One region of the Methylomonas sp. AM2-LC genome, then DNA from elsewhere that is predicted to be linked to it. Evidence: riboswitches for the same ligand, from Rfam matches in the RefSeq annotation. Region 1 holds a riboswitch; the other holds the start of a gene.
What was found. Region 1 has a riboswitch for cobalamin ahead of ABH008_RS10365 (TonB-dependent receptor). Riboswitches for the same ligand answer to the same signal wherever they lie in the genome.
Positions count from the first base shown of each region.

Region 2: linked by a shared signal. The riboswitch ahead of ABH008_RS22000 (CbtB domain-containing protein) and the one ahead of ABH008_RS10365 (TonB-dependent receptor) in region 1 are both predicted to bind cobalamin.

Region 1 is NZ_CP157005.1:2,279,157-2,283,759, forward strand. Features, by position in the region: gene ABH008_RS10350 (hypothetical protein) at 37-729, opposite strand; gene ABH008_RS10355 (TIGR02281 family clan AA aspartic protease) at 722-1,327, opposite strand; gene ABH008_RS10360 (hypothetical protein) at 1,896-2,105, opposite strand; cobalamin riboswitch at 2,394-2,618, shown strand; gene ABH008_RS10365 (TonB-dependent receptor) at 2,734-4,587, shown strand.
Region 2 is NZ_CP157005.1:4,893,427-4,898,029, forward strand. Features, by position in the region: gene ABH008_RS21980 (MotA/TolQ/ExbB proton channel family protein) at 1-80, opposite strand, end outside; gene ABH008_RS21985 (energy transducer TonB) at 85-873, opposite strand; gene ABH008_RS21990 (hemin uptake protein HemP) at 951-1,106, opposite strand; gene ABH008_RS21995 (hypothetical protein) at 1,499-2,470, shown strand; cobalamin riboswitch at 2,519-2,650, shown strand; gene ABH008_RS22000 (CbtB domain-containing protein) at 2,734-2,910, shown strand; gene ABH008_RS22005 (CbtA family protein) at 2,913-3,566, shown strand; gene ABH008_RS22010 (cobyrinate a,c-diamide synthase) at 3,563-4,603, shown strand, end outside.

The DNA of each region.
Region 1 (4,603 bases):
GCCTTAACGGCCAGCCACAATCACAAACTACACAGCCTACCAAATACCCGCTTGCAATTGTTTACCATCCGGTGCAAATAAAACCCCGTAACCTCTTTTCTCATTGTCGCGCCATTCGCCTTCATAGCGCTCGCCATTGGCATACACCATCACCCCATAACCGTGTCGGTATCCATGGCGGAACTCACCCTCATAGCGGTTACCCTCTGGAAACAGATATTGACCGTAACCGCCAATTTCGCCATCAATAAACACTCCCTGATAATGGTCACCATTGCCGCCATTAAACACCCCATAACCATTTTTACGACCCAGTAAAAAACCACCTTCGTAACGATTACCATTAGGCCACGATAAGATCCCAAAGCCATGATAACCCTTATTATTCGGTCGTTTAGCCAGCCAGCCGCCCGCATAGCGATAACCCTCGCTATCGGTAATCACGTTATACTTGCTATCGCCATTTAAAGCCTGAGCCAGTGCATTACGCGCGGCATCTGCCGCTTTTAAAGCCTGGCGGCTGGCTAATAAGGCCGCATTCTGTGCCAAGCGGGCTTTGTTAAGCGCTTGTTCCAGTGCTGGCAGCGGTTTGGGGCTGGCAACCGCTAGTGGTTCGTTAAGCAGAGCATGGCTGTTGAGCGCTGCATGTACCTCGTTAGACACTATGATTAAAGCATAAAGCACAATGAATGCAAATAGTTGGCAGATAAAGCGCCCTAATTTATTCATTATCAAAACGGGTCACACAATGTTTTTCAGTATCACAGACCACCTTGCTCTTAATAGGTCTAGATGGGGTATCGTCTATGCTCTCAGGCGTCGTCAAATCGCTCGGTATGGAAACGCCGGATTCATTGCTCTGATTAAGGCTGAGCGTCAAGGTATCGGCTGTTTGCGTAATTTTAAAATGCTTTAGGGTATTCATACCCACCAGCACTTCCTTTAAATACTGGCTGACATGCGCATCAATATTCTTAATTTCATAAGCGCCGATTTGCATGCTTTTCAGCGTGGTGGTTTTGGCAAAGGATCGTCCGCCAGCGGTGGCAATTTCGATCTGATGACCTAACGATAAACCCGCTTGCGCCGCCAGGTTCATCGGGATGGTAGTTATAGTAGCGCCGGTGTCAATCACATACGGCATAGAAACCTTGTTAATCAACAAGGTACCGCGAAAATGCCCATTGCCATCAGCATGTAACACCATTTGCCCCGCTTCCGCGCCAGGTGTCATTTCAACGGCATAGCCTACTGCACAGATAAACAGCAAACTAATATATTTTAATAGGGAAAAGACCGCGTTTATTTGATTTTTTTGTTTAATCATTAATAAGGGACAGGCCAGAATGGCAATTACTTTAAGTGTATAGTTTGTTTAAATCAATGGACGGTACGAAGCGTAGCGCATCAGTCACGACTGATACACCACCCAGCGTCTGCACAGGCTGTAAAACTTGCCCTTTATACTAAATAATACACGTGTAAGTGTTGTTTGCGATAAGTTATTAATCGAGGCAAAAGATTTTTTAAGGCCGCTGTTAAAAAAACCTTCAAATCCAGACTCGCAAGGCACCTGCCAAAATGTGTTGAGGCACCAACCGCATCATAGCCTTAATCATATATGTCACCCGCAAAATCACGGCAAAGACTATAATTGAATGATGATAAAGAGGGTAGCTGTATTGACTGTAAACTGATGCGGTTCGCTGCCGCTCACCACATCCAATGCCTTGGTAGATAAGCTATACATCTTGCCTTTAACCTTATGGCCTTGCGTAGGATGTGGTGAGGCTTGAACCGCATCATAAAGCTTAAACCCACCCGCATAAACCTCAAAATCAACCCCAGCATTAATCGCGGCAAAAGTTTTTTATCCGGCAGCTACCGAAAACCCGTTAATCAATTATCCGGCTCTGAATGCGTAAAGGCACCTTGTTGGCAGGTTCGTGTGCTTTCAGATAATTCTTGGCATAACCTTTGGCTTTATCTGCATCCTCACGTAGCGTGTATTCTTTATCCAATTCAGACAACGATTTAGATAATTCACTCAGCCGTATCCATTTATTTGGCCCGATTTTCGCGTGTAATGTATAGAGAGTCATCATAAGAGTTAACGGGCGGCAACACCATAAAGCCCGGACAATAGCCTAGCTAAACTATACGTCCAGCGTTTGTCGATGCAAGAGGGTATCAGCGCATGGTTTTGCACAAACAAGCTTTTAGTCTATTTTAAATCAAATGCTTGCAGCGCTGCAAACCCTGTTGAAAATGTTAGAAAACGCAGCCATAAACCGCGCTTAAACGGATAAATACCCAGGCAAAACTGCCTAAAACTAGATTCCATGTAGGTTGCTTGCAAATAGCTAAACTTGTTACTCAGCTTTTATTTTGTTAACATTAACTGGCTTTATGGTGACTAAGCTTTTATTCAAAGCTTAGCTGAAACAGGAAGTTGGTGCGCTGCATAATTGCTTATGTAACAAAGCCAACGCTGCCCCCCGCAACGGTCAATAAGTTAAGGGCTGCAACAATGCCACTGTGCAAATCGCATGGGAAGGCTGCAGTCTAGGATAATCCGCTTATAAGCCCGGAGACTGGCCACATCGCATATTCGAGACAGCGGAGGGCTGTGGATGGAATAGCGAAATTCAATAGTTGTATTTTGTCATTCTCGTTTCATTTTCCTCCGTCGTCATTAATTTACCCATATGTGCGGCGGGCACAGAGGAAACAATGAACAAACTTATTTTCCCTTCTATAATGTTGGCCGGGCTAGTCATGCCCGTTACAAGTCACGCTGAAGAAACCCAGCAAGAGGCACCCCTGTCTGATGTATTGGTAACAGCAACACGCAGTGATACCAAAAAGAACGAATTAGCCACGGCCATGACCGTTTTTACCCGTGAAGATATTGACACTCTACAGGTAAGAACCTTGCCAGAACTACTGAAAGGTTCCACTGGCCTGGATGTAGTGCAAAGTGGTGGTTACGGTCAGCCCACCAGTATTTTTATGCGTGGCACAAACTCCAATCAAATGTTAGTGTTGATCGACGGCATTCGCGCGGGTTCGGTGTCATTAGGCACCACCGCATTTGAGTTACTGCCCATAGATCAGATTGAGCGCGTAGAAATTATCAGAGGCCCGCAATCCAGTCTGTACGGCTCGGAAGCGATAGGCGGTGTTATCCAAATTTTTACTCGCAAAGGAAAAACCGACGACACTCACCACGTCTCCATAAACGCCGGCGGCGGTTCTTACAACACACATAACGAATCGGGTACCGTCAGCGGTAAAATTGACAATACCACCTATTCTGTCGGTGCCTCAAATCTGCAAAGCGATGGTTTTAAGGCCTATGTCACGCCACCTTTTGGTGCCAATCCCAACGGCTACGGTTATCGCAATACCGCCGTCAATGCCCGACTGGGGCAACACTTTAATAAAGGTGACATAGAATCGTTTTTCATGCGTGCAGAAGGCACCAATTTATTTGATGTCGGCTATTCTGGCGGCCCCAATAAACGCGAATTCGTCTCGCAAGTGGTGGGTATCAATGGTTCGTGGGATATTTATGAGCAATGGCGCACCAGTTTAAAATTCGGCCAGACGCAGGATGATCAAACCAATTTTAGCAATACCCAATTTTCAAGTATGTTCAATACCTCAAGATGGAATGTCAGTTGGTTAAATCAATTAAGTTTCAATAAAAACCATAACGCAACCTTGGGCGTGGATTACCGTCTGGATCAATTACAAAGTGATTCGGTATTTACCAAAAACTCCCGCTACGATTATGGCCTGTTTGGCGAATTGCATAATAAAGTATTTGAAAACCATTTTCTCAATAGCTCCATCCGCTGGGATAATAATCAGTCATTTGGTGATGTTGTTACCGGTAATATTGGCTGGCGCTCAAATTGGCATAAAGCCATCAACACCTTTGCCAGTTTTGGTAACGCCTTTAAAGCACCCACCTTTAACGATTTGTATTATCCCGGCCAAAATAACCCCAACTTAAAACCCGAAAACTCCCGTACGGTAGAGGTAGGCGCTGCTGGCAGTATCGATGTACTCAACTGGGAGTTAAGAGCCTATCACACCAATGTTGATAATCTGATCAACTGGGCTCCCAACAGTAGCGGGGTATGGTTACCCTCCAATATTGATAAAGCCGTCATAGAAGGTCTTGAAGCAGAATTGGGCTGGAAATTAATGGGATGGCAACACAAATTAAACGGCACTTTACTGTCCCCCAAAAATGCTAAATCACATTTATTGTTAGCCAACCGCACGCAGGAAACCTTTTCCTACGACCTATCCAGTGCCTATGGAAACTGGGATTACGGCGCAAAGCTCATCGCCCAGGCGGGCAGATTTGCAGACACCGCCAACAACGACAGGCTAGGCGGCTATCTGACCATTGATTTACGCAGCGGCTACCAGTTCGATAAATCCTGGTCTGTCAGCGCCAAGCTAAACAATTTGCTGGATAAACAATACCAAACCAATTTTGATACGGTTAACAGACAAGGCTACGCCAACTTTGGCCGCAACTTCTTCGTTACCGTCCATTACAACTTTTAATAACAACTAACACCCC
Region 2 (4,603 bases), 2.4 Mb from region 1:
ACGATCAACAACGAAAATAGGACTTGCCCGACACCATCGCTTTGTGACAAAAAATGACTGAGATTTTCGTTAAACGACATAGTTTTATCCTTCTAGACTAAATGAAATAGGTACTAACACCCAAGCGGCGACGGCCTGATCTGCGTGTTTCGCTGGCACGAAGCGCCACTGTTTGACAGTTTCAAGGGCGACGTTGTCCAATCGATCATGCCCACTGGTTTTACGTAATATGATTTGCGCAACGCTACCATCCGCATTGATTAATGCACGCAATAACACCTTGCCTTGTTCGCCAAGTCGGCGCGATTGCGTTGGATAAATCGGTGCAGGGTTATCGAGGTAATCGGCGTTAAGATTCGGCAACGTTATGCTGGTTGGAGCGTTATCAGTGTGGATTGAATTGGAGTCAGCTCTGGTCGCTATAGCCTGATCAACTTCGGATGCATCCAAAGATAATGGGGCTGGTAGCTCACTAATGGGCACGGGCATCAACGATTCCTGCTCATTGTTAGTCGCGATAATCGACTTAGGCTTACTGACTGGCAGCGTAGCTTTAGATTTGTTTTTAATCGGTTCAACGTTGGGTTTTATTGACGTTGGTTGTGCTTGAATCGCAGGCGATGATGATGCAATGTTCGGCGCACTGACCCAGTTAACCATAATAGCTGTTGATGGCATGTCTATTTGCTTGGGTTTAGCATCATCCATCAATCCAAGCAAAACCAAATGCAGAACAGCAGCCATGATCAAGCCTAAGTAGTTTAAAGCGTTTTTTAGCCGGAAACTGAAGCGAGCATGGCTAAAAGCTGACGATTGCCGATTTGGCGCATTAGCCACTGCTAAAAATTGCAGTAAACAGAGTTGTGGAATCATAGTGCCTCGCGCTTTGCTGGTTTAAAACAATTGGCTGGCTACCGATGGGGGGCTGGCTGAGTACTGTAAAAAATGTTTTATTTGGTTAAAATCAGTTTTCCGTTACTGGTAATGCGCAGGCGATAGTTTTCGCCATTGTGTTCAATAATGACTTCGGTTTGTGTCGCGAACAATTGCTGGCTACTAATTCTGTAGCGGCTAGCGTTTTGATCGCAATGTTCTGGGCTAGTTATGCCTTGAACAGTGTGTTTATTGAACGTATGTGTCATATGTTAAATTGATATCAATAATATTGCAGTTGCTGTCATTGATTACTTTGCTGTTCCAAGAGCAATCTGCTGACTTTTTGCCAATAGCGCTGAAGCTGCAGATACATCAAAGCAATCACCGCATGCAAATGATAATTATTATCATTTATAAAGTCAAGAATAAATTCACTCCCATGTCTCTTTAAATTTATCATTGATAAATTTCATGTCCACACAAGATCAAACTCAAAGTGCCTGCTGAGAAATATTAAAATAGGCGTGGATTAAGAAGACTAAATGGAGTTTTATTACCACTCTATTAAAATAACATTTATCATTGGCATTCAACAAAAGCCAATCACTGATAGCCCCCATTCATGGAAAACCTATTATTTATAGATAATAATGATCATCGCCGACGTATTATTAGGGATTACAACTCAATAAAATCAGAAACCCGCTCTAGTTTCATCAATGGTACAGGAATGGCTTTTGGGCATCATGGAGAGCTCATTCAAGGTGCCGTCAAAGATAAGCTAAAAGGAAACAGACGCTTCCTTGTTACATTACCTTGGAGAAAGGTCCATTCCCATGTCAATTTTGTTCCAATTAAAAATTGCGGTCTATTTGTTAATCCTAATTGGAAAACAAAGTCACATAAGGCTGCTAGGCTTACATTAAATTATTTAGGTATCTATGGTTATGGCGGCTATCTAACTATTCATGCAAAAGCACTCCCAGAACAGGGTTTTGGCTCATCTACCAGTGATGTGGTTGCTACAATAAGATCGGTAGCCGACGCCTGTAATCAAACTTTAACACCCTATGAAATTTGTTCTATTGCAATAGAATCGGAATTCGCCTGTGATCCAATCATGTTTGAAGATGAACCAGTGGTATTTTGTCAACGAGAGGGGGTGATAATGGAGCATCTATTAAAAAAATTACCACCGACTTTCGTTGTCGGTTTTAATACTTCAGACTCTGGAAAAGGCGTATCCACTCTAAATCATCCTTTACCTGACTATAATCATCAAGAAATGATCACTTTTCGGCATTTGCTTGAGCAGCTAAAAATTGCTATTAACGATCAATCCGTTCAACTGCTTGGCGAAGTGGCGACAAAAAGCGCTCACATCAACCAACAGTTTTTACCGAAACCCAATTTTGAAGCATTATTGAATATTCTTAATGAAACTGGGGCTTGTGGCCTTCAAATTGCTCATAGTGGAAACATTGCCGGTTTCTTGCTTGACCCTAATGATAGCTATCTAATAAAACGCTATTTAAATATGCGTAATGAATTGGCTAACGTTGGAATCAAGAATATTTGGCATTTCATTACTTAAAATAGCCTTATTCGGTTTAATTGACCTTATCTACTAACCAGATATATAATCCAATCCAAGTTAGAAGGTTCCCGCGTAGTGCGGGTGAAACTGGAAGTCGGTTCAAAGCCGACGCTGCCCCCGCAACGGTAAGTGATTTTGTCACAAGTCCGGAGACAGGCCTCTAGCTATAACAGCAGTATCGCGGAGGGTGATCTGTCAAACGTTAGCTTTAGGCTGGTCGTTCTGCGCTGTTATTAATTAACCAGACTCGGGAAACGACCATGAAAACACTTTCTGCATCCGCTGTAATTTCTTCCTCTAAATTTTTGCCCGGTTTAAGCGCCATCCTTTTGGGTTTAACCCTTATTTTAGGTGTTGGCTTTATGCAAGACGCCAATAACTATTTGCATAACGCAGCTCACGATAGTAGACATAGCGCCGCTTTTCCTTGCCATTAATTGTGGCTGATTTCCGCAAGCTGGTAGCTGCATCGCTACTCATCGGTCTGTTAGCTGGCCTTTTCTTAAGCCTGTTGCAGCATTATCAGATCCAACCCTTAATTCTGGCAGCAGAACGCTTTGAAACGCCAATAACTGATCACGCTCATGACTGGCAACCCGAAGACGGAGCACAACGAATTGGCTTCACCATTCTTTTTAACTGCCTGACTGGTTTTGGTTTTGCATTATTGATCAGTAGTGCCATGTATTGGAAAAATGACTATAGATACTCACAAGCAGTACTGTGGACAATAGCCGGTTATCTGGTGTTTTTCGGAGCTCCAGCACTAGGTTTGCCACCCGAACTGCCAGGAACGGACAGCGCAGAATTGCAGAGTAGGCAAGCTTGGTGGCTATTTACCTCAATTGCCACTTCTATTGGATTGTATGGTCTTTTTTTCGGTAAAAATCTTTGGCTACAACTGGCTAGTGTTACCTTGATGGCTGCTCCACATCTGGTTGGAGCGCCACACCCAGATATCATGCAATCATCGGCACCCGAGGCTTTACAACAACGTTTTGTCTGGATGTCTGTGATCACTAATGGTTTGTTTTGGTTGGCTTTAGGTGTGTTTTCAGGCTGGTATTTGCCAAAAGTAAACTTTAAATCATGATGGTTTCCTCTCAGACTCGGCACTGCCCAGCAATACTGATCAGCGCACCTGCATCAGGACAAGGCAAAACAACTGTTACGGCTGCCATGGCCTATTATCATAGGCTGCAAAACCTCAAGGTACGCGTATTCAAGACTGGCCCCGACTTTATCGATCCGCAGATTTTAGCGTATGCCTCAGCGCAGCCTGTGTATCAGTTAGATTTATGGATGATGGGTGTAAAGCATTGCCAAGAGTTATTGTTTCGTGCAGCGGCTGAAGCAGATGTCATATTGATTGAAGGGGTAATGGGGCTATTCGATGGCGAGAGCAGCAGTGCCGATTTAGCTCAAATAATGGGGATACCAATAGCCGCCGTTATTGATGCCCAAGGCATGGCGCAAACATTTTCTGCTATTGCGTTTGGCTTGGCAAACTACCGTTCTCAACTAGCATTTGCGGGTGTAATTGCCAATAAAGTGGGTAGTATAGGACATGCAAAATTGTTAGAGGAATCTCTGCCGAAATCCATGCCATTGCTTGCAGCAATGATGAAAGACGCAGCGGTGGCATTACCCTCGCGGCATTTGGGATTACTTCAGGCTTCTGAAATTAGTGACTTGGATGAACGGTTGAATCACGCAGCCGAATTATTGACCAGTGCAGCACCCTGCAAATTACCCGAATCCGTTGCTTTTGAGTACATTGAATCAAAACGCTTGCCACAGCTACTGATAGGCAAAAAAATTGCTGTTGCCCATGATGCTGCGTTTTCATTCATCTATCAAGCTAACCTCGATTGCTTAGAGGCAATGGGGGCCGAACTGCAATTTTTTTCACCATTGCTTGATCAAGCATTACCCACCGCTGACAGTATTTACTTACCAGGTGGCTACCCAGAATTGTATTTGCAGACTTTAGCCGAAAATAAGGCAATGCAAGACGCTTTGCGTCTGCATCATCAGGCAGGCAAACCGATTTACGCCGAATGCGGCGGCTTTCTTTATTTACTGGAAAGCTTAACCGATTGTGATGGAAATAAAGCCTCTATGGTGGGC